DNA from 2 places in the Corynebacterium camporealensis genome. Region 2 is predicted to be linked to the other one. Evidence: riboswitches for the same ligand, from Rfam matches in the RefSeq annotation. Region 2 holds a riboswitch; the other holds the start of a gene.
The links. Region 2 has a riboswitch for thiamine pyrophosphate ahead of UL81_RS01625 (ECF transporter S component). Riboswitches for the same ligand answer to the same signal wherever they lie in the genome.
Positions count from the first base shown of each region.

Region 1: another riboswitch for thiamine pyrophosphate. It lies ahead of thiM (hydroxyethylthiazole kinase); the one in region 2 lies ahead of UL81_RS01625 (ECF transporter S component).

Region 1 is NZ_CP011311.1:1,240,942-1,257,156, reverse strand. It holds gene UL81_RS05860 (FxsA family protein) at 1-396, shown strand, start outside; gene lnt (apolipoprotein N-acyltransferase) at 377-1,918, shown strand; gene UL81_RS05850 (polyprenol monophosphomannose synthase) at 1,935-2,831, shown strand; gene UL81_RS05845 (RNA polymerase-binding protein RbpA) at 2,983-3,363, opposite strand; gene UL81_RS05835 (YceI family protein) at 3,850-4,551, shown strand; gene UL81_RS05830 (hypothetical protein) at 4,551-4,733, shown strand; gene UL81_RS05825 (SRPBCC domain-containing protein) at 5,282-5,791, opposite strand; gene UL81_RS05820 (FAD-binding and (Fe-S)-binding domain-containing protein) at 5,925-8,846, shown strand; gene UL81_RS05815 (SAM-dependent methyltransferase) at 8,872-10,170, opposite strand; gene UL81_RS05810 (NAD(P)/FAD-dependent oxidoreductase) at 10,354-11,700, shown strand; TPP riboswitch at 11,831-11,927, shown strand; gene thiM (hydroxyethylthiazole kinase) at 11,909-12,691, shown strand; partial or broken gene UL81_RS05795 (bifunctional hydroxymethylpyrimidine kinase/phosphomethylpyrimidine kinase) at 12,688-14,899, shown strand; gene UL81_RS05790 (class I SAM-dependent DNA methyltransferase) at 14,982-15,584, opposite strand; gene corA (magnesium/cobalt transporter CorA) at 15,657-16,215, shown strand, end outside.
Region 2 is NZ_CP011311.1:327,166-343,380, forward strand. It holds gene rpoB (DNA-directed RNA polymerase subunit beta) at 1-890, shown strand, start outside; gene UL81_RS01620 (DNA-directed RNA polymerase subunit beta') at 1,007-5,008, shown strand; TPP riboswitch at 5,082-5,196, shown strand; gene UL81_RS01625 (ECF transporter S component) at 5,190-5,816, shown strand; gene UL81_RS01630 (ABC transporter ATP-binding protein) at 5,817-7,214, shown strand; gene UL81_RS01635 (energy-coupling factor transporter transmembrane component T family protein) at 7,207-7,977, shown strand; gene UL81_RS01640 (nucleoside/nucleotide kinase family protein) at 7,974-8,540, shown strand; gene UL81_RS01645 (dihydrodipicolinate synthase family protein) at 8,589-9,506, opposite strand; gene UL81_RS01650 (ABC transporter ATP-binding protein) at 9,549-10,370, opposite strand; gene UL81_RS01655 (dipeptide/oligopeptide/nickel ABC transporter permease/ATP-binding protein) at 10,371-12,443, opposite strand; gene UL81_RS01660 (ABC transporter permease) at 12,446-13,393, opposite strand; gene UL81_RS01665 (ABC transporter substrate-binding protein) at 13,586-15,148, opposite strand; gene UL81_RS01670 (alpha/beta fold hydrolase) at 15,222-16,025, opposite strand.

The DNA of each region.
Region 1 (16,215 bases), 910 kb from region 2:
GTGACCACGGTGCTGGGCGCACTGCTGATTTTCCCGCCAACTCGTGCGGTATTCCGCGTGCTGCTCACCGCATCGCTGTTCCGCAAGGTCGAGCAGTTCGGCACCCGTATGTACGAGCAGTCACCGATGGGCCAGCACACCGAAAGCTACGGCAACTTCGGCCCGGCCATGGGGCAGCAGCACCCCGCTTCCGGACAGTCCGGTACCTACCAGCAGGATTCCCCGGAAGTCATCGATGAAGCAGAGTTTGAATCCGAGTTAGACGAGTGGTCGAAGAACCTGCGCCCTGAGGATTTCAATGACAGCGGACGCACCACCGATAGCACAGACAACGCAGACAACACGGGCAAGACCGACAACCCAGGCGATTCCGACAATGGCGGGGACAAGAAGTAGGGTCGTGTTCTTTCTTCGCTTGATTCTTGCCGCCATCTCCGGCGGCATTACTTTTTTGGCTGTCCAGCCCATCGGCTTCTGGCCGGCGGGCATCGTTGGCGTGGGCTTGCTCTTTGCGGTCTTAAGTCCCTTCGGTGCTTCCACGCGTGGAAGCGCTGCGCTCAGGAAAAGGGAAGGGGCCGCCTATGGCTTTGTCCATGGGTTGGTGCTCTACCTGCTCATGTTGCCGTGGATTGGTGAGCTCGTCGGTGCGTTTCCGTATATTGCGCTCGCGTTTAGCTTGTCGCTCTATGCCATCTTGACCGGTATCGGTGGCGTACTGATTGCGCGATTGCGCTATGGGTTTATTCTCTTCCCGTTCTTTTACCTCGCAGTCGAGTTGCTGCGATCTTCTGCTCCGTTTGGCGGCTTTTCTTGGGTACGCCTGGCGTGGGGACAGATTGATGGACCACTGGCAAACCTGGCACCCTGGGGTGGTCCTGCGCTGATTACTGTGGCCACCGTCGCGATGGGCTGTGGTCTCGTAGGCCTTGCTTCGCCGACGTGGCGTCTGCGGGGCACAGCTGTGGGCATGATTGTGCTGCCGTTGGTGTTGGGCCTGGTGGCAAGTACTGGCATCAACAATGACAAGCACACCACCGACACAGTGCGGGTGGCAGCCATTCAAGGCAACGTGCCTCGTCTGGGCTTAGACTTTGCCGCACAGCGTCGGGCAGTACTGGAAAACCACGTCAATGTCACTAAGGAAGCTGCCGACAAGTACCCGGATCTTGACCTGGTGTTCTGGCCGGAAAATTCTTCCGATGTGAATCCCTTTGAAGATCCACTAGCGGGCCACCTGATTCAGGAAGCAGTCGATGCTGTCGATGCACCGCTGATGGTGGGCACGCTGACCCGCGATGCGATGGGCTCGCGTAACACTATGCAGGTGTTTTATCCCGGTGGTGAGGTAGGCGAGCACCACCACAAGAAGTACTTGCAGCCTTTCGGTGAAACGATGCCGATGCGTGAGTTCTTCTCCATCTTCTCCGAATACGTTGACCGTGCTGGTGACTTCAAACCAGGTAACGGTCCAGGCGTCGTCGATATGGGTGGGGTAGCCGTCGGTGTGGCGACCTGTTACGAAGTCTCTTTCGATGCGGCGTTCCGCGACTCCATCAAGAACGGTGCGCAGATTCTTGCCACACCAACCAACAACGCGACCTTCGGTTTTTCCGATATGACCTATCAGCAGCTGGCGATGAGCCGCCTGCGCGCCATGGAAACTGACCGTGCCGTCGTCGTTCCGGCCACCTCAGGTGTGTCGGCGATTGTGCATCCTGATGGCTCAGTTAGCCAGACAACCGAGATTTTCGAGCCCGGAATTCTGGTCGAAGACCTGCCTTTGCGCGACAACACGACCTTCGCAGTGAGGTTTGGTTCCCTCGTGCAATGGGTGATGGTTATTATTGGATTAGTTTCCGTGCTTATTGCTGTGCGCACATCGCGAAGCACTACACGATCCACCCAAGGCACCACCTAAAGGAGCTTGTCCGACTGTGACCGCTATTGATTCTTCCACCCTGGTCATCATCCCGACCTACAACGAAATCGAGAACCTGCCGCTGATTACCGGTCGCGTGCGGGAAGCTACTCCTGAGGTCGACATCCTGATCGTCGACGACAACTCGCCAGACGGTACGGGTGACGCCGCCGACGAGCTGGCCGCTAAGGATGAGCACCTGCATGTCCTGCACCGTGAGGGCAAGGGTGGACTGCTCGGCGCCTACATCGCTGGTTTTAAGTGGGGCCTGGAGCGCGACTACGAAGTCCTGTGCGAGATGGACGCCGACGGCTCGCATGCCCCAGAGCAGCTGCACCTGCTGCTCGAAGAAATCGAAGACGGCGCTGACCTGGTCATTGGTTCCCGCTACGTACCAGGTGGCGAGACCGTCAACTGGCCGGCCTCGCGTGAGTACCTGTCTCGCCTGGGCAATGTCTACATCTCCCTGGCACTGGGTGCTGGCCTGTCCGACATGACCGCAGGCTACCGCGCATTCCGCCGCGAACTGCTGGAATCCATCGACTTCGATGAGCTTTCCGATGCCGGATACATCTTCCAGGTGGACCTGGCCTTCCGTGCTGTCAAGGACGGCTACGACGTCCGCGAGGTTCCGATTACCTTCACTGAGCGCACCTACGGCGAATCCAAGCTGGACGGCTCCTTCGTTAAGGACTCTCTGTTTGAGGTCACCAAGTGGGGCGTTGCCCACCGTGCTAAGCAGGCCAGCGACTTCGCTGAAGACGTCAGCGCCCTGGTCACCCGCCAGGCACGCACCCTGGGTCTAGACGAAAAGATCAACAAGGGTGCTAAGGAAGCCGGCCAGGTATTCGAAGACGTAAAGAACCTGGTCACCAAGCAGATCAAGGTGCTTAAGGACTCCAAGAAGAAGTAGTAGGAAGGCTTTACAGCCTTCCTACGGGGAAGGTCTTACTACCGGGCGTTGACAAGTTCAACGCCCATGACAAACGCCGCCGGCGAAGCCCTGAAAATCAGGGTGATTCGCACGGCGGCGTTCGTTTATAAAAAGTAGGGAAGAAGGGGATTTACTTCTTTTCCTTTTCTTCCTTTTGCTCCTTGAGCAGGCGAGCAGCAGCATTGCGGCGGGCACGCAGGCTCTTAATACGCTCCTCGAGAAGCTCATCCAGCTCCTCCATGGAACGGCGCTCGCACAGCATGTCCCAGTGGGTACGCGGCGGCTTGACCGGCTTGGACTCTACGCCCTCGCCCTCGACGAGGTGACCGAGCTTGCCGTTCTTGCACATCCACTCCTCAGGAATTTCAGCGTCGTCAGCGAACGGAACCTCATAGATCTCGCCGTCATCGGTGCGGTACTTGACCATCTGACGAGGAGCGAGGTCGTGGTCGCGGTCAGTCTCGTAGCTGACGGCGCCCATGCGGCTACCCCGAAGTACGCGATCTGCCATGCAATATCATCCTTTGACTCGAGAAACTAAACTAAGGCAGGTAAACTTCTGCCTTTGCAGAACTATAAGTATAACGAACACAACCGCGCGTTTGTTCCCTGGCTCGGCCTATTCCTACTAAGGTGAGGTGCGTGAATCTTTCGACTAGCCGTCAGAGGAAAACGGCCACGTGTCAATGGTGCGGTAAGGAGCTACCACCAGGCGGGCGGGGAAGGCCCCGAAAGTTCTGTAGCCCCTCCTGCAAACAGCGGGCATATGAGCAGCGCAACAACGTTGTTGGTACACAAATCCCGAGCGATGCAGTGATTCTCAGCCCCTCCAAGGCTGCTAGCCTGCGCGATGGTCTGTTTGAATTGCGCTGTTCAGCTGAGGATGTTGCCACAGCAGTGTCTGAAGGGGCAGAATCAAGCGAGATAGATAATTTGTGCGCTGAGCTTATCCAGCTCGCGCGCAGGTTGGAAGAAATAAGGTAAAGGACGACAGATAGTGAAGAGCCTGTTTTACAACCGCAAGCTTGTGGTGAGCATCTTCGTCATCTTAATCGTGGCCGCCACTGCGTTTGCATTTGGCCCGATGGTGTACTCAATGTTCGCAGGTTCCGGTGTGAAGACCGAACCAGTCAATGCAGATGGCACCGATGCCGCAAGCACCGATGTCAACGGCAACTGGAACATTGTGCATGGCCCGCCGGACAATCACACCTCGGCCGGCTTTACCTTCGATGAAATTCTTCCTGCTGAGCGCACCACAACCTCTGGTTCAACCAATGAGGTCACCGGTATGGTCACCGTGGATGCTGAGACCCTCACGGACGCTGAAGTAACCGTCAACATGACCGAGCTGAGCACCGACAAGCAGGTTCGTGACCAGAACATGAAGGCCAAGCTTTTTGAGACCGATAAGTTCCCAGAAGCTACCTTCAAGCTCACTGAGCCAGCTGATCTTTCCGCAGTGCCTGACGATGGCACCATGGGCACCGTGGAGCTCACCGGTGATTTGACCATCAAGGGTGAGACCAACGAGATCGTCCAGGAATTCGATGTTCTGCGCACTGGTGAGAATGTCGTTATCGGCGGCAACGTCCCGATCAACCGTCTCGACTACGGCGTGGAGTCTCCAGAACTCATCGCCGCTGAAATCGATGAACACGGCTACGTAGACATCCGCCTGTTCCTGGAGAAGAACTAATGCTTTCTAGCCACGTCATTCCGATCCTGTGGTTTCGATTGGTCGTCCTCATCGGATTTACCATCTTCGCCGTCTGGCAGTCCATGGGCATCCTGACCGTTATGACGCTGTTGTTCATCGGCCTGACCATCTGGCAGATGTTTACCGCGTACCGTAATCGGGCCTTAGGCCGCGAAGGCTAAAGCAGTAATCAAGCACTAGGAAAGACCCCGTTTAACGTAACAGTGACGTTAAACGGGGTGTACTCATATAGGTAGAGAAGCCTGGAGTAGAGCCCTAAAACGCCCATGTTGGCCACGAACCGGAAAACGAGCTATCTGCCGTCAATTAACTGAAGTGACCGAAGTGACTCAGCCGTTGTGATGGACTCTGCCTGGCGTGTAGAAGTTGTGCGTAACTGAAGTCGAGGGCTGCATCGTAAAGCGCGTGCAAGCGCGTGGCGCTCAGTATTGAGTGTGCGGAGTGCGCGCGGTGCAGTCTGCGATGAAGTCGCCGATGGAAGTTGCTGCGCCTCGCGGTCGGTGGATGTGTGGCTGGAGCATGTGTCAACAGCATTCAGCTTCAAAGCTCTAAAAGTGGAAAAGCGGAATGAGTACGGAGCGGTAATTATGGAGCATGCCGTTGTCCAGGATATTTAACGTTATTGTCCGATAATGTACATTATGTCATTTTAGATCTGGGGCTGCACCACCCTGGTGCTGAGTATGTGTGGGTGTGGCTGCCCTGTTGTCTAGAGTTGGTAATGCTCTTTTTGGTGTGGCAGGTAGTTATCGAGTACGACGCTGTTGACGTCGTCGCCTGCCAGCACGAGCATGAGGCGGTCTAAGAGGAACTCCCACCGTGGGCCGAGTTCGGCGATGGCTTCTTCATCGTTGTGGAACTGATGATGGAACTCCATATCGCAGCCGCCATCTGCTTCCGGTTCGAAAAAGACTTTCAGCTCAGATTCACGGCCGGATTCGGTCTTGACGTTTAAGTGCAGATATTTTGGCTTCTCTGCTTCCACGGCGACCGCATCCGCGCTGTCTTTACCATCCCAGGTTTCCAAGTGATACGTGGTTTCATTGATGCGCTTCCACCGTCCGTACCACCGCTCAAAGTCGTCGCGGCCGGTGAGGTAATCCCAGACCAACTCAGCAGACTGCGGGAAGGAACGAACAATGATGATTTCCGGGCCGTTATCTCCCCTGACAACTTCGCCGGTTGGCTCAAATTCCTCAACTGGTTCACTGTGCTCCATTGCCCTGACGTTACCTGCTTGGAGCACTATTTGTGCAGTTGAGGGGTACTTCTCCCCCTAAACAGGGCGGGTGAAAATAGACATTAAAGGAAAAAGACTGTCGCGCAATAGATTCTATCCTACATTTAAAATCATGCGTAAGCTTTTGACTCCTAACCCACAGAGAATCCAGCGTCCAGAAGGTGCTGTTGCCCAATCGGATGCTGTGCCAGAAAGCCGTGCGAATGGCTCTCCTGCTGAGCTCATCCAGGATATGGAAACCATTGTCGGTGCGGACAATGTGCATGGTCGCCTTACCGACCTGGTGCGCTGGGCCGCTGATGCAGGTGCCTACCGCTCCGTGCCGCAGATTGTGGTCTCCCCACGAAGCGCTAGTGATCTGGCGAAGATTATGCGCTACTGCCGAGAAAATGGTCGGCACATGACCTTCCGTGCCGCGGGTACGTCCCTGTGTGGTCAGGCGACCTCGGACGATATTTTGGTCGATGTCCAAACCCATTTCGGTGGTATGGAAATCCGCGATGAGGGCGCTACCCTATGGTCGCGTCCAGGCACGATTTTGGGTGATGCGCAGGCAGTATTGGGCCGTTACAACTACATGCTGGGCCCGGATCCAGGATCGACCTCGGTGTGCACCATCGGCGGTGTCCTAGCGGATAACTCCGGCGGTATGCGTTGTGCGCTCGAGCGCGACAGCTACCACTGCATTAAGGAACTGGTTTTCGTCCTGCCTTCGGGCACCGTGGTCGATACTAAGCACGGTGATGCGGCATTCCAGAAGCAAGAACCAGAACTTCACGCACGCTTGATTGAGTTCCGTGACCGTCTGCGTGCAGATACGGAAACGGTGGAGTTCCTGCGTAAGAAGTTCTCCATCCGCAATACCAATGGTCTGCGCTTGGATGCTTTCTTGGATGAAGATGAGCCAGTACAGATCCTCAAGCGCCTGCTCATTGGCTCGGAAGGCATTTTTGGTGCGATTGTCGAGTCGGAGATTGCCGCTGTTCCCCTGCCCAAGGTGAAGGCAACGACCTGGGTGGAGCTGCACAATCTGCGCGATGCGGCGAACTTCGTGCACCCGATTATGGAAGCGGGCGCAGAAGCCTGCGAGTTGCTGGTGGCACCAGTGATGCGTCGTTCGGCAGACCATTACGACCACGCCCCGCAGTCCTGGCGCGATATCGATGACGATACCTGTGCCCTGCTGGTTGAGGTCGGCGGTCGCGATGAAGCAGAGCTTGACGATGCCATTGCTCGCCTCAAGGATGTCCTCAAGGATGCCGAGCTGGTTCGCCCACTCGAGTTTGAGACCTCCCCAGAAGGCATGCGCGGTGCGTGGCAGCTGCGCAATGGCCTGTACGGCCTGCTGGGTGCGGACCGCCCAGAAGGTGCTAGCTACATCACCGAAGATGTCTGCTTCCCTCCTGCTGAAGTCGGTCCTGCCGCCGCAGATCTGATGGACCTGCAGGCCAAGTACGGCTACCCAGAATCCGTGATGGGACACGCTGCTTTCGGTAACCTGCACTTCTTCCTCACCCCGAAGCTGGATGATGAGGAAGAAAAGCAGAACTACTCTGACTTCCTTGATGAGCTAAGCGTGCTGGTCATCGATAAGTATGCCGGCTCGCTCAAGGCCGAGCACGGCACGGGTGTGAACATGGCACCTTTCGTCGAACACGAATGGGGCAGCCACGTCTTCGAGCTGTTCTGGGAAGTCAAGGACATGCTGGATCCGGATGGCATCCTGGCACCGAATGTGAAGCTCACCCGCGATAAGCAGGTGCACATGCGCAACTTCAAGACCTTCCCGAAGGTCGAAGACACCATCAACCAGTGTGTTGAGTGTGGTTTCTGTGAAGCTGTGTGCCCTTCCCGCCACATCACTTTGACCCCGCGTGAACGCATCGCGGTACGCCGTGAGATGGCACGTCAACCGGAAGGTTCTGCTGTGCTCAAGCAGCTGAACAAGGAATTCCAGTACGACGGCATCGACATGTGTGCCGCTGATGGCACCTGCTCTATCCCCTGCCCAATCAGTATTGATACCGGCAAAGTCATGAAGCAGCTGCGTGCCCAGCAGGTCACCCCGCAAGCCGGTAAGGTCGCGCTGCAGACTGCTGAGAAGTGGAAGGTCGTCGAAAAGCTGGCGCGTGCTGGTGTTATCTCCGCCAACAAGGTCGGCCACAAGCCAGCGCAGCTCGGTGCCAACCTGGCTCGTAACGTCTTTAGTCCTGATTTGTTACCGACGATTCCAGGCCCACTGCCGCAGGCTGCCACTGCCCTGCCAGAAACCACTCGGGAGGGCGCAGCAGCGGTCTACTTCCCTGCGTGTATCAACCGCATCTTTGGTCGCCCGCATGGTGCAGCTGATGACACGGTCGACCTGCCGCATGCCGTAGTCGAGTTGGGTCGTCGTGCTGGTTGCCCGGTGTGGATTCCTGAGGACGTCGCTGGTACCTGCTGTGGTACTCCGTGGTCGTCGAAGGGTTATCAGGAAGGCTACAAGTATCAGGCAGAGAAAATCTGTGCTGACCTGTGGCGTTGGTCGGAAGAAGGTACTTTGCCAGTCATTATTGACGCAGCTAGCTGTACCCACGGCCTGCTCGATGGCATCGAAGAGGTGCTTTCTGCTGAGGACCAGGCGAAGCTGAAGTCGATTGAAATCCTCGACATCGTGGATTGGATTGACCGTGAGGTCATCGAGCACCTGCCGATCGTCGAAAGCCTTGGCCGGATTGCCGTGCACCCAACCTGCTCGACTGAGCACATGGGCTTAAGTGCCAAGCTCGTGGAGCTGGCCAACTACTGCGGTGATGCGTCCGTGCCAGACGGTGCTGCCTGCTGTGGTACCGCTGGTGACCGCGCGATGTTGCACCCGGAGCTGCTGGAATCGGCAACGCGTGAAGAGCGCGCAGGCATCGAAGCCGGCAACTACGATGCATTCGTCTCTGACAACCGCACCTGTGAGATGGGCCTGGAGATGATTACCGGGCGTGCGTATGACTCCATTGCGGTGCTGCTGGAGCGCGCATCCCGACCGGTGCTGACGCCTTAAGGAGGCATTGCTCCTTAAGGTCGCCTTAACGGCGACCGCCGCGGTTGCGGTGGGTGGCGGTAAAGGTCACGGCATCCACCATCTCCGCGTTGAGCAGTGCTTCGCGCAGTGCGAATTGGAAGGTCCACAGTCGGCGGAAGACTTGGTCGAAACCGGCTGCGGCTGCTTCACGCAGGTGCCCGTCGAAGAAGGAACGCTGCTGCTTAATTGATGCTGCGTAGTGGGCACCGAAGTGGGTCTCGGCGATGACTCGCAGGCTGGAGTGCTTATCGATGACCGAGTGCACATCCTTCGTCGTCGGATAGTCCAGACCCGGCCAGACGTAGGCGCGCAGGACATCGGTGGCATCGCGGGCAGCGGAGCTTAGGTTCTCGGTGGCCACCAAGCTTTGGAATACCGCTCGCCCACCGTTGCTGAGCAAACGATCGAGCAGGCCTACGAAGGCGCGGCGCTCCGAACCGGAGGTTGTTTCCAGCTTGTCGATGCTGATGATCGCATCGTATCGACCGCGCCACTGAGAAGGTCCGGGAACAGGATCGTCGACGAGTGCGACGTGCGTGGAATCCTCCGCGCCTTCCAGCACCAAGGTTTCTTCCAGGTCGGAGTATTGCTCGGAATCGCTGGTGAGGATATCGACAGTCGCACGCCGCTGGGTGGCTTGGATGGCGGCCTGCAAACCGTTAGCTGGGTAGACCAACAGATGTGTGCCGTGGTTGACGCCGGCGGCATCGAGAAGCCAGCCGGCAGCACGGCGCTGCGCATCGGCTAAGTCATCGCGGGTGACCTCACCTGGTTCACTGACTGAGGTGTAGTCGACGAAGTGGGTCTTTGGCTCACCGCGGCCGGTGGAATAGCTTTCGACAGATTCGCGAACAGTCGTCGGCACACCGGAGGCAAAAATACCGCCGCTGTGGCTTAACCCATCGCCGGAATACAGGCGCACCAGATCGACAGGAAGCTCACCCGGCAAGGAAGCACTCGGCTTAAGCCGCTTGGCACGCGGGGCGTAGCCGACATCGATAAGCTTCTGCAACACCTGGACCAAGCGGGAAGAATCCGGGGTGGACCACTCTCCTGCCATATAGGATTCCGCCAGTCCCAACCAGCCAGAATCAGCAATGCGTAGGAACAACGCATCGTATTGGATGCGCAGATCCGGATCCTCGCAGTCGAGTTCAATGCCGGCGCGGTGGCAGGCACGGGCGAAGTTGGCCTCGGCACGACGGGCCATGGCTTTGAGCAGCGTGCCTTCGGGAACACGGGCGACCCCGGGCCAGGCCTCGGCATCTACAGATCGCAGATGCGGATAAGGATCGCGCGCCATATTCTTCGATGTCTCCTTCCGATGACAGATCTTCATACCACTCTAATTCGCGTGGTGGCGTGGAAGATGCCGACTGGCCGGAGAACCCAAAAGTAACTGGGTATAACGTATGCGTGTACGGTTTCTAGCGACTAGACTGAATCAGTACTCTGAATTGACTTTCTTAGGAAGGTATCCCTCAACATGACTAACACCCCGTACCGTCCGAGCGATGATCGCCACCATGTGGTCATTATCGGCGCCGGATTCGGCGGCCTGAATGCTGTTAAGCAGCTCAAGGGCGCTGACGTTGATGTCACCCTGATCGATAAGAAGAACCACCACCTGTTCCAGCCGATGCTGTACCAGGTAGCAACCGGCATGATCTCCTCCGGTGAGATCGCACCGTCTACCCGTCAGCTGCTGCGCCATCAGGACAACGTCAACTTCGTCAACGGCGAAGTCACCGACGTTGATATCAAGGCACAGACCGTGACCGCGGAGCTGGGCGAGTACTCCCGTACCTTCGCTTATGACTCCATCATTGTCGCTGCTGGTTCCGGCCAGTCCTACTTCGGCAACGATCACTTCGCTGAGTTCGCACCGGGCATGAAGACCCTGGATGACGCACTCGAGCTACGCTCCCGCATCGTTTCTGCCTTCGAAGAAGCAGAGCTTACCGATGACCCGGAGGAGCGCGAGCGCCTGCTGACCTTCATCATCGTTGGTGCTGGCCCGACCGGTGTGGAGCTGACCGGCCAGATCGTGGAGATGGCTCACCGCACCCTGGCGGATCTCTACAACCACTACTCCCCGATGGCTGCCAAGATTTACCTGCTGGACGGTGCTCCGCAGGTTCTGCCGCCGTTCGGCAAGCGTCTGGGCCGCAAGGCAAAGCGTGCTCTGGAAAAGCAGGGCGTTATCGTTCGCCTGAACGCTATGGTTACCGACGTCACCGAGGACGCCGTGACCTACAAGAACATGAAGACCGAAGAAAACGTCACCATCGAGGGCGCAACCAAGATCTGGTCCGCTGGTGTGGCTGCTTCCCCGCTGGGCAAGTCCATTGCTGAGCAGGCTGGTGTCGAGGCTGACCGCGCTGGTCGCGTTCCGGTCAACAAGGACCTGACCGTTGGCAACTACGACAACGTCTACGTCATCGGCGACATGATGGGTCTGGACCGCTTGCCGGGTCTGGCACAGGTCGCAATTCAGACCGGTGGCCACGCTGCCAAGCTGATTGAGGCCAAGGTCGACGAGGAGTCGACTGCCGACGAGAACGAGGCATTCGACTACTTCGACAAGGGCTCCATGGCGATCATCTCCCGCTTCAAGGCCGTCGTGAAGCTGGGCAAGACCGAAATCACCGGCTTCCCGGCATGGGTCATGTGGATGGCACTGCACTTCACCTACGTCACCGGCCTGCGCTCCCGCCTGGCTGTGACCGTCAACTGGCTGACCAACCTGGTTTCCCGCAACCGCGGCAACCTGGAAATCACCCAGCAGCAGCGCCACGCACGCAACATCATCGGCAAGAAGCAGGGCGAGTAATCCCCTAAGCGCCGTCTGAACGAAGACCATCTGCAACATGCAGGTGGTCTTCTTGCTGTTTTCACACCTTCGGGGGTACGCGAGTAAAAAGTTGCTGCGATAGTCGACGAATGATTGCTAGCCTCGGGACTTATACAACATGGGGTGCCCCGCCAGCGGGGCTGAGAAATACCCATTGAACCTGCTCTCAGTTAGAACTAGCGAAGGAATTGTTGTGGATTTTGCTGATGCGCATGCCTGCCTTCAGAAGGTAGAACCGCTCGTACAATGCTTGACCAACAAGGTCGTCACCAACTTCACCGCCAATGCACTATTGGCCGCGGGCGCTAGCCCAGCGATGTTGGATACTCCAGAAGAATCAGAAGAGTTCGCCCAGATCGCCCATGGTGTGCTGATCAACATCGGAACCCCCTCCACTGAGCAATACGGCGGTATGCGTGCTGCCATCGCCGGTGCACAGGGCCACACGCCATGGGTGCTCGACCCGGTGGCCATGGGTGGACCGAAACTCCGCAGCGACTTTGCCCGCGAGGTCGTCCAACAGCACCCGGCAGCCATTCGCGGTAATGCCTCGGAAATCATCGCGCTCAATGGTGGCGCCGGCGGCCGCGGTACCGAATCCACTGCCAACGTCAACGATGCACTGGCTGCCGCTCAAGAACTAGCCAAGAAAACTGGCGCTGTTGTCGGTGTATCGGGCCCGAAGGACCTCATCGTGGATGCCAACCAACACGTGCTCATTGAAGGCGGGCATCCCCTGCTGCAGAAAGTCACCGGCACCGGTTGTGCGCTTGGTGCTCTGTGCGCGGCCTACCTGGGTGCCTACGACGACCCATTCGTCGCAGTAGCTACCGCACACGCACACGCCTCTGCTGCGGGCAGCGTCGCCGTCCGCAGCGCTAGCGCCCCTGGCTCTTTCGCCGTGGCCTGGTTGGATGCGCTCTATGAACTAGACGGTGCTGCTATCGCAAACGAGGTGACCATCAAGTGATTGACTACTCGCTTTATCTCATTACCGACCCAGACTTAGCTGGTGGTCGCGACAACGTCGTTCCCACAGTGCTCAAAGCCGTCGAGGGTGGCGTGACCGTCGTGCAGCTGCGCGACAAGACCGCCAGCGACGAAGAGATCGAAGCCATGGGACGCGAACTTCTCGACCAGCTCGGCGATATCCCGCTGTTTATCAACGACCGCGTCGAGGTCGCCGCACGCCTTGGCTGCCATGCCCATGTGGGCCAATCCGATATGGCCATGGAAAAGGCCCGCGAGCTCCTCGGACCTGACCAGCTGCTCGGCGTATCCGCATCTACACCAGAAGAAATCAAGGCCGCTGCGAGTGCTGACGTGGTCGGTATTGGACCTGTCTTTTCGACTGCCACCAAAGCCGACGCCCCCGAAGGAATGGGCGTGGAGGCTGCTGCCAAGCTAGCCACTCATGCACGCGAGGTCGGCACTACTCCAGTAGCTATCGGTGGCATTAAAGGCCACAACGCAGCTGATTTCACCCAGACTGACTTCGCAGGAATCTGCGTGGTCAGCGACATCATGGCAGCCGACGACCCTGCTGCTGCCGCACGCGAACTCAAGGAGGCCTACCGTGGCTAAGACCCAGCAACCCGCACGTGTTCTCTCGATTGCCGGTACTGACCCCACCGGTGGCGCCGGTATCCAAGCAGACCTGAAAGCCATTGCCGCTGCCGATGGTTTCGGCATGAGCGTGGTCACCGCTCTGGTTGCCCAAAACACTCAAGGCGTGCGCAGCATCCATCTGCCACCCGTGGAGTTCCTGCGCGAGCAGCTCGATGCCGTCCTCGACGATGTTGACGTCGACGCAGTGAAAATCGGCATGCTCTCCAACACCGCCATCGCCGACGTTGTACGCGAATACCTCCCCCGCTTCGGCGACGTCCCAGTCGTCCTCGATCCCGTCATGGTGGCCTCGTCCAATGATCGCCTGCTCGACGCTGAAGCCGAAGATGCTGTGCGTGAGCTTTGCCAACACGCCACGGTCATTACACCCAACCTGAAAGAGCTTGCCGTTCTCACCCAAAACGATGAAGCCGACGACTTCGACGTGGCTATCGAACAAGCCCAGGCCTGGGCCGACAAGCACAACACCGCCATCATCGTAAAAGGCGGTCACTTGCGCAGCGACATCGCCGATAACGCGGTCGTGCGCCCGAACCAAGAACCTTTCCGCGTTCCCAGCCCCCGCGTCGACACCAACAACACCCACGGCACAGGATGTTCGTTGTCCTCAGCCCTTGCCACCCGTCTGGGCGCTGGCGATGACCTGGAGCGTGCACTGACCTGGTCGACTAATTGGCTGCACGAAGCCATCGCGAATGCCGATGCACTTCACGTCGGCAAGGGCAACGGCCCAGTCGACCACTTCCACCGCAGCCGTCGTCTGCAAGGCGGTGCGGAGCTCTTCCCCGTCGCTGTCGTTACCGATGAGAACAACGACGGCGTCGCCGCGTCGAGGAATATCTCCGCGGAGGCAGAGACCAGCGAACTACCTGCACCGAAGCTAGAAGCTCCTGGTCCGCACACCCAGCGCATGTGGGACGTTGGTGCACAGTACTTCGCTGACATCCAGGACTTAAGCTTCATCCAGCAGTTGGGTCAAGGAACGCTTAATCGCGAGGACTTCCGTTTCTACCTGCAGCAGGATTCCTTCTACTTGGACCTGTACTCCAAGTCCCTGGCACGTCTGGCTGGCATGGCCCGTAACCAAAAGGATCAGCTGCACTGGGCACAGGGTGCTGCGGAGTGCATCAGCGTCGAAGCTGACCTGCACCGCACTGAGCTTAACGATGACTCTCGTGGTTCACACGTTGAGTCTGACACTGCAGCGATTTTGCCCTCGCGTGTTACCCGCGCATATACGGACTTCCTGAGTGCTACCACGCACACTGATGACTATGTCGTCGGCATTGGTGCGGTTCTCCCCTGCTACTGGCTCTACGCCGAAGTCGGCCTGCACCTGTTTGAGCAAAACCACCCGGGCCACCCCTTCGAGGAATGGCTGGACATGTACGGCGGCCAGGACTTCCTGGATGACACCCGTCGTGTACTAGACATCGCAGAGCGCGCACTGGCCGACGCTAGCCCAGAAACCCGCCGTCGTGCTGAGCAGGCCTACGCCCAAGCTGCGTTCTACGAGGTCGAATTCTTCGACCAAGCGCATCGTCGTTAACGCGCGTCGTCGGTAAAGCGACGGCGCGGGGACGAAAGACTAAAGGCTGAAGCCTTTGTTAGCGGGCGTAAGCCCGCTGACGCTAATCCAAGAGCGAGGAGCCGGGCTTCGATAAGACGGCGACGAGGAAGGTCGAGTTCGGGTGGAAGACCTTCAGGTCCCAGGAGGAGAACTTAAAGTCGACGCGAAAGCCGACCTCCTTGGCCATCTGCATGAAGTCGTCGAATTCCCAGCCGCGGCCTTCGCCGAAGCCGGTAACAAAGCGGCCGCCGGGGTGCAGGCTGTCGAAGATGTTGCGCAGCGCGGCGGTGCGACCTTCGACGGCGAGAAAGCCCATGACGTTACCGGCAGCAACGGCGAGGTCGAAGTTCTCGCCCGGAATGGTGTCTTCGGATAGATCGCCTACTTCCCAGGTGCCTTCTGGGTGATCGGCTTCGGCGTGCTGGATAAGAATCGGATCCACATCGACGCCGACGACCTCGTGGCCCCGGCGAAGGAGTTCGCCGCCTAAGCGGCCGGTACCGCAGCCGGCGTCAAGGATGCGGGAATTGCGTTCCACCATGGCATCGACAAGCCGTGCTTCGCCGTGGATGTCTTTACCCTGGGCTTCTAAGACCTTCCACTTTCGTGCAAAGTTGTGCGAATGCTCCGGGTTTGCGCTCGTAACTTCTTTCCAGGTGGGCATGCGCTCAATTATAAGCTCTTGCGCAGTGTAGGCTTTACCCGCTACCGAAAACTCCGAAGGAGGCACACTCGCATGGCTGTCGTACCCTCTCCATTTAGGCCGCGCAAAAAGGGCGAAAACTCGACCCCGTCGCGGCTTGCGGTGCCTGCTGAACGCGCAATTGAGCACTGCCGCGTCTTCGTCGACGGTGAAGCCCTGCCGGGCGAATACACCCCGCATTCGGCACAAGACGCGGTGAAAGAATACGGCCGCGGCTTTGTGTGGGTGGGTTTGCATGAGCCTTTGGAATCCCAGATGACGAAGGTGGCCTCGGAGTTTAATATTCACGAACTGATCGTCGAAGACGCAGTCCAAGCACACCAGCGCCCTAAGCTGGAGCGTTACGACGACCAGTTGTTCATGGTGGCTCGCTCGGTCAATTACCGTGACCACGATGAGGTGCTAGATAAGCGCCAGATCATCTCCACTGGTGAGGTGCAGATGATTATGGGCGCAGACTTCCTCATTACCGTCCGCCACGGTGCGAAGCTGCCGAACCTGGCCTACGTGGTCGATGGTGAGCAGGACCTAGTCGAGCTGGGTCCAGTGGCGATGGCCTGGAAGATTCTGGATATGATGGTCGACCGTTACT
Region 2 (16,215 bases):
ACGGCGACAAGCTGGCAGGTCGCCACGGCAACAAGGGTGTTGTCGGCAAGATCCTGCCGCCTGAGGACATGCCGTTCATGGAGGATGGCACCCCGGTCGACATCATCTTGAACACCCACGGTGTGCCGCGTCGTATGAACATCGGCCAGGTGCTCGAGGTTCACCTTGGCTGGCTGGCTCACGCTGGCTGGAAGGTCGACGTGGACGATCCGGCTAACGAAGAGCTGCTCAAGACCCTGCCGGAAGAGCTTTACGATGTCCCAGCGGACTCGCTGACCGCCACCCCGGTCTTCGACGGTGCCTCCAACGAAGAGGTCGGCCGCCTGCTGGCTTCCTCCCGCCCGAACCGCGACGGCGACGTGCTGGTCGACGGCGACGGCAAGGCAAAGCTTTTCGATGGTCGCTCCGGCGAGCCGTACATGTACCCAGTTTCGGTTGGCTACATGTACATGCTGAAGCTGCACCACCTGGTCGACGAGAAGATTCACGCCCGTTCCACCGGCCCTTACTCCATGATTACCCAGCAGCCGCTGGGTGGTAAGGCCCAGTTCGGTGGCCAGCGCTTCGGCGAGATGGAGGTGTGGGCAATGCAGGCTTACGGCGCTGCCTACACCCTGCAGGAGCTGCTGACCATCAAGTCCGATGACGTGGTTGGTCGTGTGAAGGTCTACGAGGCAATCGTCAAGGGCGACAACATCCCGGATCCGGGCATTCCGGAGTCCTTCAAGGTGTTGCTCAAGGAGCTGCAGTCGCTGTGCCTGAACGTGGAGGTTCTCTCCACCGACGGCACTCCGATGGAGCTGTCCGGTTCCGATGAGGACGACATGGACAGCCCGTCGCTGGGCATTAACCTGTCCCGCGACGAGGGTTCCTCGGCTGACATCGCCTAGTACCGCGAAATGACATTTCGGTCCCCGCCGGCCCTACCGGCTGGCGGCGGGCGTTAACCGTATAAATCTTAAAAGCCATCAATTCCTCGTATTCGAGGATGAAAGGGAGAATTTACGTGTTCGACGTAAACCTCTTCGACGAGCTCCGCATCGGTCTGGCCACCGCCGACGACATTCGTCGTTGGTCCAAGGGCGAAGTCAAAAAGCCAGAGACCATCAACTACCGCACGCTCAAGCCGGAGAAGGACGGCCTGTTCTGCGAGCGCATCTTCGGTCCTACCCGCGACTGGGAGTGCTCCTGCGGTAAGTACAAGCGTGTGCGTTACAAGGGCATCATCTGTGAGCGCTGTGGCGTCGAGGTGACCAAGTCCAAGGTGCGCCGTGAGCGCATGGGCCACATTGAACTGGCCGCTCCGGTAACCCACATCTGGTACTTCAAGGGCGTTCCGTCCCGCCTGGGCTACCTGCTGGATCTCGCTCCGAAGGATCTGGAGCGCATCATCTACTTCGCAGCCAACATCATCACCTCTGTGGATGAAGAGGCTCGCCACCAGGACCAGTCCACTCTGGAAGCAGAAATGCTGCTGGAGAAGAAGGACGTAGAAGACGACACCGAGGCAGAAATTGCTGAGCGTGCCGCCAAGCTGGAAGAAGATCTGGCTGAGCTGGAGGCTGAAGGCGCCAAGGCTGATGCTCGTAAGAAGATCAAGAACGCTGCTGAAAAGGAAATGCAGCACATCCGTGAGCGCGGCGAGCGCGAGGTCGCACGCCTGGATGAGATCTGGAATACCTTCATCAAGCTGGCTCCGAAGCAGATGATCATCGACGAGACCATCTACGACGAGCTGGTCGACCGCTACGAGGATTACTTCACCGGCGGCATGGGTGCTGAGGCTATCCAGACCCTGATCCGTAACTTCGATCTCGAGGCAGAGGCTGAGTCCCTGCGCGAGGTCATCAACAACGGCAAGGGCCAGAAGAAGATGCGTGCGCTGAAGCGCCTGAAGGTTGTTGCAGCCTTCCTGCGCTCCGGCAACGACCCGGCAGGCATGGTTCTGGACGCAATCCCGGTGATCCCGCCGGAGCTGCGCCCGATGGTTCAGCTTGACGGTGGCCGCTTCGCTACCTCCGACCTGAACGATCTTTACCGTCGTGTGATTAACCGCAACAACCGTCTGAAGCGCATGATCGACCTGGGTGCACCAGAGATCATCGTGAACAACGAGAAGCGCATGCTGCAGGAGTCTGTGGACGCGCTCTTCGACAACGGTCGTCGCGGCCGCCCGGTCACCGGTCCGGGCAACCGTCCGCTGAAGTCCCTGTCTGACCTGCTGAAGGGTAAGCAGGGCCGCTTCCGCCAGAACCTGCTGGGTAAGCGTGTGGACTACTCCGGCCGTTCGGTTATTATTGTCGGTCCGCAGCTGAAGCTGCATGAGTGTGGTCTGCCGAAGCTGATGGCTCTCGAGCTGTTTAAGCCGTTCGTCATGAAGCGCCTGGTCGAAAACGACTACGCACAGAACATCAAGTCCGCGAAGCGCATGGTGGAGCGTCAGCGCTCCGAGGTGTGGGACGTTCTGGAAGAGGCCATTGCTGAGCACCCAGTGATGCTCAACCGTGCACCTACCCTGCACCGTCTGGGTATCCAGGCCTTCGAGCCGAAGCTGGTCGAGGGTAAGGCTATTCAGCTGCACCCGCTGGCTTGTGAGGCGTTCAACGCTGACTTCGACGGCGACCAGATGGCAGTTCACCTGCCGCTGTCCGCTGAGGCTCAGGCTGAGGCCCGCGTGCTGATGCTGGCTTCCAACAACATTCTGTCCCCGGCTTCCGGTAAGCCGCTGGCCATGCCGCGTCTGGATATGGTCACCGGTCTGTACTACCTGACCATGGACAAGTCCGAGGACGAGATCGGTGGCGAGGGTCGCTACCGCGAGGCCGACGAGAACGGTCCGGCACAGGGTGTGTACTCCTCCTACGCCGAGGCCATCATGGCTCGCGACCGCGGTGTGCTCGGCCTGCAGGCTCCGATCAAGGTCCGCATCTCCCACCTGCGCCCGCCGGCAGAGATCGAAAACGAGCTCTTCCCGGATGGCTGGAACAAGGGCGATGCCTGGCTGGCAGAGACCACCCTGGGTCGCATCATGTTCAACGATCTGCTGCCGTGGAACTACCCGTACCTCGAGGGCGTCATGGTCCGTAAGGGCGGCGTGGCTAACTCGGTACTGCTGGGCGATGTCATTAACGACCTTGCAGCCAAGTACCCGATGATCACTGTGGCTCAGGTCCTGGACAAGATGAAGGACGCTGGCTTCTACTGGGCAACCCGTTCCGGCGTGACGATTACCATGTCCGACGTGCTGGTTCTGCCGAACAAGACCGAGGTGCTCGAGTCCTACGAGAAGGAAGCAGAGCGCATCGAGCGCAAGTACTGGGAGCAGGGTGCTCTGACCGAGCGCGAGCGCTACGACCGTCTGGTTGAGCTGTGGAAGGATGCAACCGACACCGTGGGTAACGCGGTCGAGGATATGTACCCGGACGACAACCCAATTCCGATGATCGTGAAGTCCGGTGCTGCCGGTAACATGCGTCAGATCTGGACCCTGGCCGGTATGAAGGGCATGGTGGTGAACTCGCACGGCGATTACATCACCCGTCCGATTAAGACCTCCTTCCGTGAAGGCCTGTCCGTGCTGGAGTACTTCAACAACTCCCACGGTTCCCGTAAGGGCCTGGCCGATACCGCACTGCGTACCGCCGACTCGGGTTACCTCACCCGTCGTCTGGTGGACGTGGCCCAGGACGTCATCGTCCGCGAAGAGGACTGTGGCACCCGCCAGGGCGTGCGCGTCCCGATCGGCGAGGCTCCGGCTGTCGAAGGCGGCAAGGCTACCCTGCACGAGCTGTGGGAGACCTCCGCTTCCGGCCGCGTCATCGCTTCCGACGTCAAGGACGACGAGGGCAACGTCATCGCCGCTGCTGGCGAGGACCTCACCGAGGAACTCACCGACAAGCTGCTGGACGCTGGCGTTACCGACCTGAAGGTCCGTTCCGTACTGACTTGCCAGACCCCGGCTGGTGTCTGCGCTAAGTGCTACGGCAAGTCCATGGCTTCTGGTCAGCTGGTCGACATCGGCGAGGCAGTCGGCATCGTCGCTGCACAGTCGATTGGTGAGCCGGGTACCCAGCTGACCATGCGTACCTTCCACCAGGGTGGTGTCGGTGGCGACATTACTGGTGGTCTGCCGCGTGTTCAGGAGCTGTTTGAGGCTCGTAACCCGAAGAACCGCGCACCGATCGCTTCTGTCGACGGCACCGTGTCCCTGTCCGACGAGGGCAACTTCTGGACCCTGACCATCCACCCGGATGACGGCTCCGACGATGTTGTCTACGAGAAGCTGTCGAAGCGTCAGGGCCTGGCTCAGGTCCGCCGCCCGATGGAGTCCAACCCAGAGGCCATGATCGAGCGCTCCCTGCGCGATGGTGACCACGTGGAGACCGGCGAGCGCCTCATGCGCGGTGCTGCCGACCCGCACGATGTGCTGGAGGTGCTGGGCCGCCGTGGCGTCGAAAAGCACCTGATCGACGAAGTGCAGGCCGTGTACCGCACCCAGGGTGTGGCCATCCACGACAAGCACATCGAGATCATCATCCGCCAGATGCTGCGTCGCGGTACCGTCATCGATGCAGGTTCCACTGAGTTCCTGCCGGGTACCCTGGTTGACCTTTCTGAGGCCAAGCAGATCAACGCCGCACAGGTTGCCGAAGGTGGCGAGCCGGCTCAGCTGCGCTCGGAGATCATGGGTATTACCAAGGCCTCCCTGGCTACCGAGTCCTGGCTGTCCGCAGCCTCCTTCCAGGAGACCACGCGTGTGCTTACCGACGCGGCTATCAACAAGCGCTCCGATAAGCTCATCGGTCTGAAGGAGAACGTGATTATCGGTAAGTTGATCCCGGCTGGTACCGGTATCTCTCGTTACCGCAACATCTCCGTCAAGCCGACCGAGGCCGCACGCAACGCTGCGTACTCCATCCCGACTTACGGCGATTCCATCTACGGCGATGACGGCTTTGCCGAGTTCACCGGCGCCTCCGTCCCGCTGGATGAGGACTTCCCGTTCTAAAGCGGTAAACGCGAAAATCCCCGTTCTGGCCCTGTTAAGGGGTATAGAACGGGGATTTTGCTATGCTGAAGCGGCAATCTAACGGGTGCTCCCGCGCTGGGGGCTGAGACTACAGACGAGACCGCCTGTAGAACCGTCGAACCTGATCCGGGTAATACCGGCGATAGGAAGGATAGAAATTTTGGGTACCTCTGTATCTTCATCCCCTGCCACCGCTTCTGTTAAACCGCAGCGCACGCTGTCGTGGCGCGTCATCGACATCGTGGTGGCCTCCGTGTTGGGCGTGGCCTGCGGCCTGCTGTTCCTGGTTTGGAATTCTGTTGGCTACGCATGGTTCCTCGCCATGGATTCGCTCACCCCTGGCTTTGGTGGCATTGCTACTGGTGGCTGGCTCATTGCCGGTGTCATTGGTGGCCTTGTCATCCGCAAGCCGGGTGCGGCCATCTACGTCGAAACGCTTGCAGCATCTGTCTCGGCAGCACTCGGCTCGCAGTGGGGCATCGGCACGCTTTACTCCGGTCTGGCCCAGGGGCTAGGCGCGGAAATCATTTTCGCGATTTTCCTCTACAAGCGTTTCAACCTTGGTGTTGCTGCACTCGCCGGGTTGGGTGCGGGCGTAGGTGCCTTCATCCTCGAGCTGTTTACCTCCGGCAACCTGGCACGCTCCCTGGAGTTCAACATCTACTACCTCATCGCGACCTCGATTTCGGGTATCGTCATCGCCGGCATCGTAGGCTACTTCCTGGTCCAAGCTTTGGCACGCACCGGCGTGCTGGATCGCTTCGCGGTAGGCCGGGAGGCACGTTAAGTGGCGGCCACGGGCATTCGCGCCCGGGGTTATGGTTGGAAGCACGCAAGCCGCAGCACTGCTGCGCTGCAGGACATTGATTTCGATATTCAGCCCGGTGAACGGGTGCTGCTGTGCGGCGATTCTGGTTCTGGCAAATCGACGCTGGTCTCCGCTATTGCAGGAGTTCTCGGCGGCGACGATGAAGGCCAGCAGTCCGGAAGCATCATGCTTTATGATGCCTACGGCGACACCCAGCAACCCGGCCGCGACGTCCCCGTCGGCTTGGTCCTCCAAGACCCCGACTCGCAGGTTGTCTACGGTCGTGTCGGCGACGACGTTGCTTTTGGTTGCGAGAACCTCGGCATCGAACGCGACGAGATCTGGCGCCGCGTCCACCACGCTGTGGACCTTGTTGGCCTCGAGGTAGGACTGGACCACCCCACGGACCGGCTGTCTGGTGGCCAGAAACAGCGCCTGGCACTTGCCGGTGTTATCGCCATGGGCGCAGGCGTGCTGCTTCTCGATGAACCCACCGCCAACCTCGACCCCGCGGGAGCTGCGTCTGTCATCGACGCTGTCGACCGCATCGTCGCTGACACCGGCGCGACACTCATCGTCGTCGAGCATAACGCGCAGCCCTGGGAGCACGTCCTCGACCGCGCCCTTTGTCTGGAACAGGGCACCATCGTCAGCGAAGGCCCCGTCGCCGATGTCCTCGCGACCCGTCCCGTGCCGCAGTTACCGTCGGCGCGAAAAGACATTGGAAACGGACACCAGACTCCGGCTCTTGCGTCTCAGGACCTATTGACCCGTTGGGGACCACCACGAAACTATGTGTTGCCGCGCGGTGCCTCGACGGTGATTACTGGGCCGAATGGCGTGGGCAAGTCCACATGGTTGATGACCATGGGTGGTTTGCTTAAACCACGCAAGGGAAAGGTGCAGGTAGCAGCTGATATTCGCGGGTCGGTCAAGGGTGCGCCCCATCAATGGTCGTCGAAGGATTTGGCCACCCGCATTGGCTTTGTCTTTCAAAATCCGGAGCACAGTTTCATTGCGCGCAACGTGCGCGAGGAAATGGAGATTGGTGCCCGGGTGATGGGCGTGGATGAGGAGCACGCGGGCATCGATAGGCTTTTGGCTTCGATGCGCTTAGAACACGTCGCTGACGCTAATCCTTTTACCTTGTCGGGTGGGGAGAAGCGCCGATTGTCTGTCGCCGCGGCACTTGTCGCCACCCCGGAGGTGTTGCTTCTCGATGAACCCACCTACGGCCAGGACCCGGAAACCTTTGCCGAGTTGGTGCGTCTGTTGCGCGAGCTTGCCGATTCTGGCACCACCATCGCCTCGGTGACCCACGACCCGCAATTTATCGCAGCACTGGGGGACTACCGCGTGGAGGTGTCCAATGGCTAACACGCGAGTAAACCTCTTAGCCGGCGTAAACCCGGTAACGCGCATTTTCGCGATGGCCGTCTTTGCCACACCGCTGCTGCTATCGGTCGACTGGGTGTCAGCAGCGGTCGCTTTGGTCATTGTGGCGGTGTTCGCGCCGCTGGTGGGTGCCGCGGACTTGTTGCGCCGGGGTTGGTTCCTCTTCGTCCTGGCGGCGCTATCGGGTGTGTCGATGTTGCTCTACGGAGACCCGGGTGGAGAAATCTACTTCTCCTGGTGGGCAATCACGATTAGTGAGAACTCCGTCGAGCTAGCCATTGCGATTACCCTGCGTGTGCTCGCCGTTGCGCTGCCGATGATTGTGCTGGCACGCGATATGGAGGCAACGGAGATCGGCGATGCGCTGTGCCAGATTCTGCGCTTACCGCCGCGATTCGTACTGGGTGCCGTTGCAGCGGTGCGCATGTTTGCGATGCTCCAAAACGACTGGGAAACGCTTTCGCTAGCCCGTAGGGCACGCGGCCTGGCGGATGAGGGACGCATCAAACGCTTAGCGACGATGGCCTTTGCCCTCCTGGTTCTCGCCCTACGGCGCGGCGGAAAACTAGCCACCGCAATGGAAGCTCGTGGCTTTGCGCGCGTTGGGACGCGCCAGCGAACGTGGGCTCGATCATCGACACTTGTGCGCAAGGACTACCTAGTTATGGTGGTAGTGGTGGGACTCGCAGCCGTGCCGGTGGTAGTTTCGGTGGTTACTGATTCCTGGAGATTCTTTGGATTATGACTGTAGATAGTGATTTAGACCGCCTACTTAATGACATTGAAAGGGCCGTCGCTTCGCGAAAACGGCCCATGCAACCGGTAACCGTATTAATTGACGGACCGTCTGGTGCGGGCAAGACGCTCGCAGCCAGTGTTTTAGCTGAAAGAACGGGGTGGCGCGTAGTTCACCTCGATGAGTTTTATCCTGGCTGGTATGGCTTGCAAGAAGGCTCCCGCATGGTGCACGAGCAAGTGCTGCGCGGGATGAACCCCGGTTACTGGCGGTGGAACTGGGAAGCTGGTGCCCCTGGCGACTGGGCCAGCCTCGATGTGCGTGACAGCCTCGTCGTCGAGGGCGTGGGCACCGTCACCGACGACAACATCGAAGCCGCCAAGGAACGCGGCGCAGTGATCACCGTAAAAATCGACGGCCCGCGCGATGAACGCCGCGCCCGCGCCATCAAGCGCGACCCCGACTACGACGAGTGGTTTGAGACCTGGGAAGAGCAGGAGAAAGAATACTTCGACACCCTCGCCGTCGATGCAGAATTTGTGTGGAAATGGGACGAAGACCCAGCCACGTAAATATGTGACCGGGCCTTCGGGTCCTGTCGCTGATGAATACTGAGCTAGTTAGAGCAGTTCATTGGCTTTAAGAACCTGTCGTACAGCCTCAGTTTCTTGTGCATTAAGCGCAGTAACTGGGGCTGGCATCGTATTGGACTCAAAGACACCGAGCAGCTGCAGGGCAGTCTTGAAGCCGCCTACGCCGCAACCGAAGCCGGCGACAGATGTTGCCAGGCGTGCGACCAACATGAGGTCGGCCAGTCGGTCTTGTTCCTCGCGGACGGTATCCCAGTCGCCAGCCTGGAAGGCAGCCCATTGGCGTACGTAAGCGTGCGGGTCGACGTTGCCGAGACCTGGCACGCAGCCATCGGCACCTGCCAGGTAGGCGCCATCGACAACAACTTCATGGCCGGTAAATAGCGCTAGCGGATGACCGGCTGCGCGATTAGCCAGCACGAGGTTGCGGAAGGACACATCGTCGCCCGAGGAGTCCTTCACACCAGCGAGAACGCCTTCGCTACCCAAGCGCACCAGCATCTCTACTGGCAACTTGGTGTGCACGCAGACGGGAATGTCGTAGGCGAAGACGGGTAGTTCACTGGCTTCGTGGATGGCACGGAAGTGGTTTTCGACCTGTGCCATTCCACCTAATGCGTAGAAGGGAGCGGTAACCACGACGCCATCAGCGCCGTAGCGTTCTGCAACCTTGACCTGCTCAATCACGCGAGCCGTCTGGGTATCGATGCAACCAACCAGCACGGGTAGACGACCATCGACGACGTCCATGGTCTCGGAGATGATCTGTTCGCGCTCGGTATTGGTGGCAAATGCACCTTCGCCGGAGGAACCGAGGATGAAAAGGCCGTGCACGCCGGCATCGATAAGCCGCTGCAGGTTCTTGGCGTATGACTCTGAATCCAGAGTGCCGTCAGGGTGACGGGCAATGACGACGGGTGGGACAACTCCCTGGGTAGGGATAGACATGCTCATCCTTTCCAGATGACGAGCGTTGACACGCTCACAGTTTTAAAGATTTGGGTGCAACAGGGATGGAGCAGCACCCAACAGCTTGCGGGTGTAGTCGTCCTTTGGGTTGGCAAAGACTTCAGCAGCTGGACCATCTTCGCGGACTTCGCCCTTGTACATCACGGTGATGCGGTCGGAGATGTAGCGCACCGTTTGGATGTCGTGGGAGATAAAGACCATCGACAGCCCCAGCTTCGCTTTGAGCTCGGTCAGCAGATTCAGAATCTGCGCGCGCACAGAGACATCGAGTGCCGAGGTTGGCTCATCGGCGATGATGACATCGGGTTTGAGAGCGAGAGCACGGGCGATAGCGACGCGCTGGCGCTGGCCACCAGAAAGCTGGCCCGGCAGGGCATCGAGTGCGGAGGTAGGAAGACCGACTAAGCCGATGAGCTCCATGACGCGTTCTTGACGCTCCTGCGGAGTACCAACCTTGTGCACGTTGAGTGGGTCGATTAGTTGTTCGCGAACGGCCATGCGGGCATTCAATGCGGTCGAGGGGTCCTGGAAGACCACGGAGACCACACGGCCCATCTTGCGGCGGTGAGCCGGGGTGCGCTTGGTGACCTCTTCGCCTTTGAAGAAGACCTGACCATCGGTGGGTGTCTGCAGACCACACATCACGTTTGCGGTGGTGGACTTGCCACAACCGGACTCGCCCACCAGACCGATGGTCTCGCCTTGGTGGAGCTTGAGGTTCACGCCGTTGACTGCCTTGACCCAATTCGGCTTGAAGATGGGGCCGGTACGGGACTTGAAGTGTACCTTGACGTCCCGGAGCTCAATGATGGGCTCGGAACTAGCTTTCAAAGGAGTGCTCATTTACTTTTCCTTTCCCATTGCGGCGTACTCGGCGTCGCTGAGCTGTGGGCCGTCGAGCTCGCCTGCAGCTTCCTTGCGGGCTGCGTAGTGCAACTCGTCGGGAAGGTCTGCGTAGACGTGCATGGTGCCAGGTACTTCGCGCATCACAGGGCGGGTTTGCAGACCCACCGACGGGTGCGAGGAACGAGGTGCGAAGCGGTCGCCGTCGGGGAAGTCCGCGGGCGACGGCACAGCACCTGGTACCTGATGGAGTTTGCCGTGACCGGATTCGATGGAGAGAACTGCACCCAGCAGACCGCGGGTGTATTCGTGCTGCGGGTCGGTGAGCAGTTCCTTGGTGGAACCCTGCTCGATGACCTGACCGGCGTACATCACGGTGATGGAGTAGGCGACCTCAGCAACCAGTGCCAGGTCGTGGGAGACGAACACCATCGCAAAGCCCAGCTTCTGCTGGAGTTCCTTGATGAGTTCGATGACCTGCTTTTGCACGGTCACATCCAGTGCAGTGGTCGGCTCGTCGGCGATGACCAGCTGTGGGTCACGGGTTAGAGCCATAGCGATGAGCACGCGCTGACGCTGACCACCAGAGAGCTCGTGTGGGTAGGACTCGAGCGTGCGCTTCGGGTCCAGACCGACCAACTCAAGCAGTTCCTCAGTGCTGCGGGTACCGCCGCGGGAGGTTAGCTGCTTCATCTGGGTGCGAATCAACATCGATGGGTTCAACGCCGACAGCGCGTCCTGGTAGACCATCGAGATTTCATTGCCCAGCAGCTTCTGGCGCTCTTCAGCGCGCATCTTGAGCAGATCCTGGCCCTGGTAGATAATCTCACCGCTGATGTCGGCGGAAGGATCCAGCAGGCCCATCACAGCAAGCGAGGTAATGGACTTACCACAACCAGACTCACCCACCAGGCCCATGGTCTCGCCGGCAGCGACAGAGAAGGACACATGGTCTACGACGTTGACGTCACCGTGGCGTGGGAACTTGATGCAGAGGTCTTTGACCTCGAGCAGTGGCGTTGTATTCGGGGCAGGGGAGAAGCGGTCTTGTCGTTTCTCCTCAACCTCCCGCAACGCGGCGAGTTTCTCTTCGAGGGACTCACGCTGTACGGCGTATGCACGAACCGGGTCAACCAGCAGCTTGTCGGCCTCACGGGCAGCATCGACATCGTGGTCGTCGAAGGAGGGGCCCTTCGGTGCAGCGACCATGGCGTCGGTAATGCCCTCGGACAAGATGTTGAGGCAGAGCACGGTAATCATGATCATCAGGCCAGGGAACAGTGCCTGCCACCATTCGCCGCGCAGCACGCCTTGCTGTGCGGAAGACAGGATATTACCCCACGTAGGAACCGGCTCTTGCAGACCTGCGCCAATAAAGGTCAGGGATGCCTCGAGGATGATGGCGTCGGCGACCAGCACGGTAGCAAACACCAGGACGGGTGCTGCACAGTTGCGAGCAACGTGCTTGACCAGAATCCACGGTGCACGAGCACCGGAGACGACCACTGCGTTGACGTAATCCTCGCCGTACTCAGAAAGCACGTTTGCGCGCACGATACGAGTCAGCTGCGGGATGTAGACGAAGGCAATGGAGAAGATAATCACGCCGAGCATGAAGCCCGGGCGGTTCGGGTCGCGGAAGACGACGACTGCAACCGCAACCAGGGCGATGCCTGGCACGGACATGACGACGTCCATGATGCGCATGATGACCTCAGAGACCGACTTGCGCGATACCGCGGCTAGGGAGCCAAAGAGAGCACCGAAGAAGAGTGCAGTCAGTGTGGCAAGAATGCCGACTGCCAGGGAGTAACGACCGCCGTAGAGCAGTCGGGACAACACGTCGCGACCCAGGTTGTCGGTACCGAAGAGATATTCACCGCTGGGCGGCTGGCCCTTGATGTCGATGAACGTTGGATCGTGAGGTGCAAGCAGGGGAGCGAAGATGGCGCTGAGTGCAACCAGGACCAACACGACGAGCGAGATCTTGGAACCCAGGCGCATCTGCTTCCACCCCTTAAAGCGATGGGTGGTGTTGGGATCGGAAAGCTTGGTAGCAAGATTTTTACGCATGACTAGACCGCCCTAATGCGTGGGTTGATCAGGATGTAGAGCAGATCAACGATGATGTTGACAATGATGAAGGCGATGGCAACCACGAGAGTTGCGCCCTGCACCACGGTGACCCAGTTGAAGGAGATGCCGTCGATAAGCACACGGCCCATACCCGGCAGGGAGAAGATGATCTCAATAACGACCGCGCCACCCATGAGGTAACCAACGCGCAGACCCAGCACAGTCACTGGAGTAATCAGCGCGTTGCGCAACACATTGCGGGCAATCACGGTGGTCTTTGGAATACCCGCACCAAGTGCAGTGCGGACGTAGTCGCGGTCGAGTTCTTCCACCATGGACGTACGTACCACGCGGGTGAGCTGACCAATAACTGGAACAGCCAAGGCAACTGCAGGCAAGAACATACGAGCTGCCCAACCGGCGAAATCTTCAGTCGGGGAAGGCAGTGCTCCTGCCACGGGCAGCTTGCCCAGGAATACCAGGACCAGCAGGATAGCGAGCCAGAAAGAAGGCATCGCGATGCAGATAACGGAGATAACGCGAATCAGCTGGTCGACCCACTTGTCGCGGTACAACGCAGCAAGCACACCGAGTGGGAAAGCGAAGATGACTGCGATAATCAGGCCCATGAAGGTCAATTCCAACGTGACCGGGAGGGCCGCAAAGACCTTCTCTGCCACGGAGGCGCCATTTTGACCGTAGGTACCCAAATCGCCTTGGAGCATGCCAGCCAGATAGCTACCGAACTGGACGATCCAGGGGTCATAAAGACCGTTTTCCACGCGGTAGGCTTCTAGCTGTTCCGGAGTAGCGGAGTCACCCAGAGCTGAATACGCGGGATCGATGGGGGACAATGACATCAGCACAAAGACCAGGAAAGTCACACCCACGACCATGATGGGAAGAGCGATAATCCTGCGGCCGATTAGTCGGATTAGATTGTTCATCGGGAACGCGCTCCTGTATGAGGACAACAAGAATTGATTTAGTTATGAAGGCTGCGCGTCGCGCCGGTATGCGGCGTAACGAGAGCTGAAATCTTTGGGGTGTACCGGGCCGGAACCTGCTGTGTGGCGACAGGCTCCGGCGCGGCGGGCAAGCCAGCGACGGTGGCTTGCAGAATGCGGGGGCGCTGAGTCTTATTCGCTGACTTGCGCCGGGACAGCCCACAGGCCGGTGGTTCCGATGGACTTGAAGTCGGAGACCTTATCGGCGTTGTAAGCGGTAATCATGGTGCGGTGGAACAGCGGGTAGATCGGGACCTCTTCAGACAGCAGGTCTAGAGCTTCGTTCCACTTCTGCTGCTGCTCGTCACCTTCCAGGGTGGTTGCTTCCTGAACGATGTCGTTGAGCTCTTGGTAAGCCTCCGGGTCAGACTCCTGCCAGAAGCTGCGCTTTTGAGTCCAGACGTTGTCGCCGTACCACCAGTTGATTAGCAGGGCCGGGTCGTTACCGAAGACGGAAGGATCGCCCGGTGCCAGAGCAACGTCGAAGGTTGGGTCGTCTACATCCAGATGGTTGGAGTACAACGAAGCCGAAGCCTCAGACTGCAAAGCAGTGTCGATGCCAACTTCCTTCAGATCGTTTTGAATCTGCGGAGCCAGGCTCTCAATCCACGGGTGGTCGGTGTTGACCAGAGTGATGGACAGGTCATCGACGCCAGCTTCGTCCAGCAGTTCTTTAGCCTTCTCCGGGTCGTAGTTGTAGACCGTGGACGCCTCGTGGAAGTTCGGGTGCGACTCCGGCAGGAAGGACTTAGCAGGCTTGGCCTTGCCGTCCATGTTGTTGGAAATCAACTTCTCGGTATCGATGGCGTAGAAGAATGCCTGGCGAACCTTCGGGTCGTTGAACGGTTCCTTCTGAGTGTTAAACAGCAGGAACGGCAGGTTGAAGCCATCGACTTCATCGACGGTCATGTTGGCGGCAGCCAGCATGTCAACGGACTCAGCCGGAACAGCCTCCATCACGTCAATCTCGTCGGCGCTAGCGGCGGTGTTACGTGCGGTGTCATCCTTGATGACGTCCCAGACCAGCTTGGAAGCACCAGCTGGGTACTCACCGTTGTAGTGCTCGTTAGGAATCGCGGTGATCTGGGAGTCAGTGATGGACTCATAAGCGTAAGGGCCAGTGCCGATCGGCTGGTGGGTAAGGTCCTCATCACTTGCGGATTCCGGAACAATCTTGACCACGGCCAAGCGGTTTTCCACCAAGGAGAAAGGCTGGTCCAGCTTGATAGTGATGGTGTTGTCATCCTTAGCTTCCACCGAGTCGATAAAGTCCAGCATGGTGGCATACAGGTTGCCGTCTTCCATAGCGCGGTCGAAGGAAGAAACCACGTCGTCCACGGTGACATCAGTGCCATCGGAGAACTTCGCACCGTCGCGCAGGGCGATTTCGAGTTCGGTGTCGGAGACCTCTGTTGGTTCACCAGCAGCAAGTGCCGGGTAGGTGGAGTAGTCGTTCATGTTGAACTCGTACAGACCTTCCATCACATGCCAGTTGGTGCCCAGTGCGAGAGCAGAAGAAGTCTCAGACGGGTGGTAGTTAGTGGTTTCGTACGCCACGCCCAGGTGCAGTTCGCCTTTGCCGCCGCCTTCGCCACCGGAAGCGGCGTCGCCGGAATCAGAACCACCGGAGCAGGCGGTGAGGGTCAAAGCCATCGCAGCAACGACGGCGGTCAACCCGCGCTTTGCGTTCTTCATTTTCAGTACCTCTTTCACAGGGGTCGTGCGGTGCGGCCCGCCGTCGCGGATGCACCAATTAGGGGCTATCTAGTTATGCCTCCAGGCTGAAAGGAGCTTTGGCAACAAACTCCTTTAGCTCTGAGAGGAATTCAGGGAGAAATTCGGGAACGATGGAGTGTGTTCCACCCGGCAATAAACGTCCGCTCAGCAGTGGGTTGCCTAGCGCAACAAGCTTGTCGATGCCGCTTTGGCGCACCAAACAATCTGGCCCGTCGCTGGTGATGATGCGCGCTGGGACTCGCAACTGAGAAACCAGGTCAGTCCATTCATCGGAAAAGCTAACGATGCCCGTGGCAATCAAGTTGAGATCCACATTGGCCTGTCCCCAGACCCAGCCAATCTGTTCTTGCTTGCTCCACTCCGAGCGCAGCGTGGAGTTATCCACGATTGCGGTGGCGGGGTCAGTAGCCCAGCGATCCGTACGCTCCAATGCAGCGGTAACGCCATCGGCATAAGCCCGACGTTGCGCGGCGCTGAGCCAGGCGGGATCTGCCAGCAGAAGTCCGCGTACCAGCTCAGGATGCTTAGCACCCAGCACTGTGGCGATTGCACCGCCCATGGAATGACCTACCAATACAGCGGACTGATCGGTGATGTGGTGGATGTAGTCCACGGCCTCGGCTGCTGCAGCAACAGAGGCGCCGAAGGGATCGCTGAGTTCAGTGGATTCAAAGCGGCGGGATTGTCCGTGTCCGAGAGAGTCAAGGGCAAAAACATGGAAGTCGTCTTCCAACTGGCGGGTTAATGTTGCCCACCACAGATTGGAGTTGCTTACGCCGTGGAGGAAGACGAGCACAGGCTTACCCGGGCACCCGCTTACTGAGTAGTGCAACATGGGGTCCTCCCGGGAAACGTCGATGCTGTTATTGCCTGAATCACACTGGGGGTAGTCGTGTGATTCATCTTCAGGATATAGGTATGACGTCTGATGCTGAACCCCGTTTGAGAAATTTAGCCCCACTAGAGGGGAGGAAACGATGAACAAAAAGGGTAGAGATGTGTCTTTTTGTCGTTGTTACGCATGT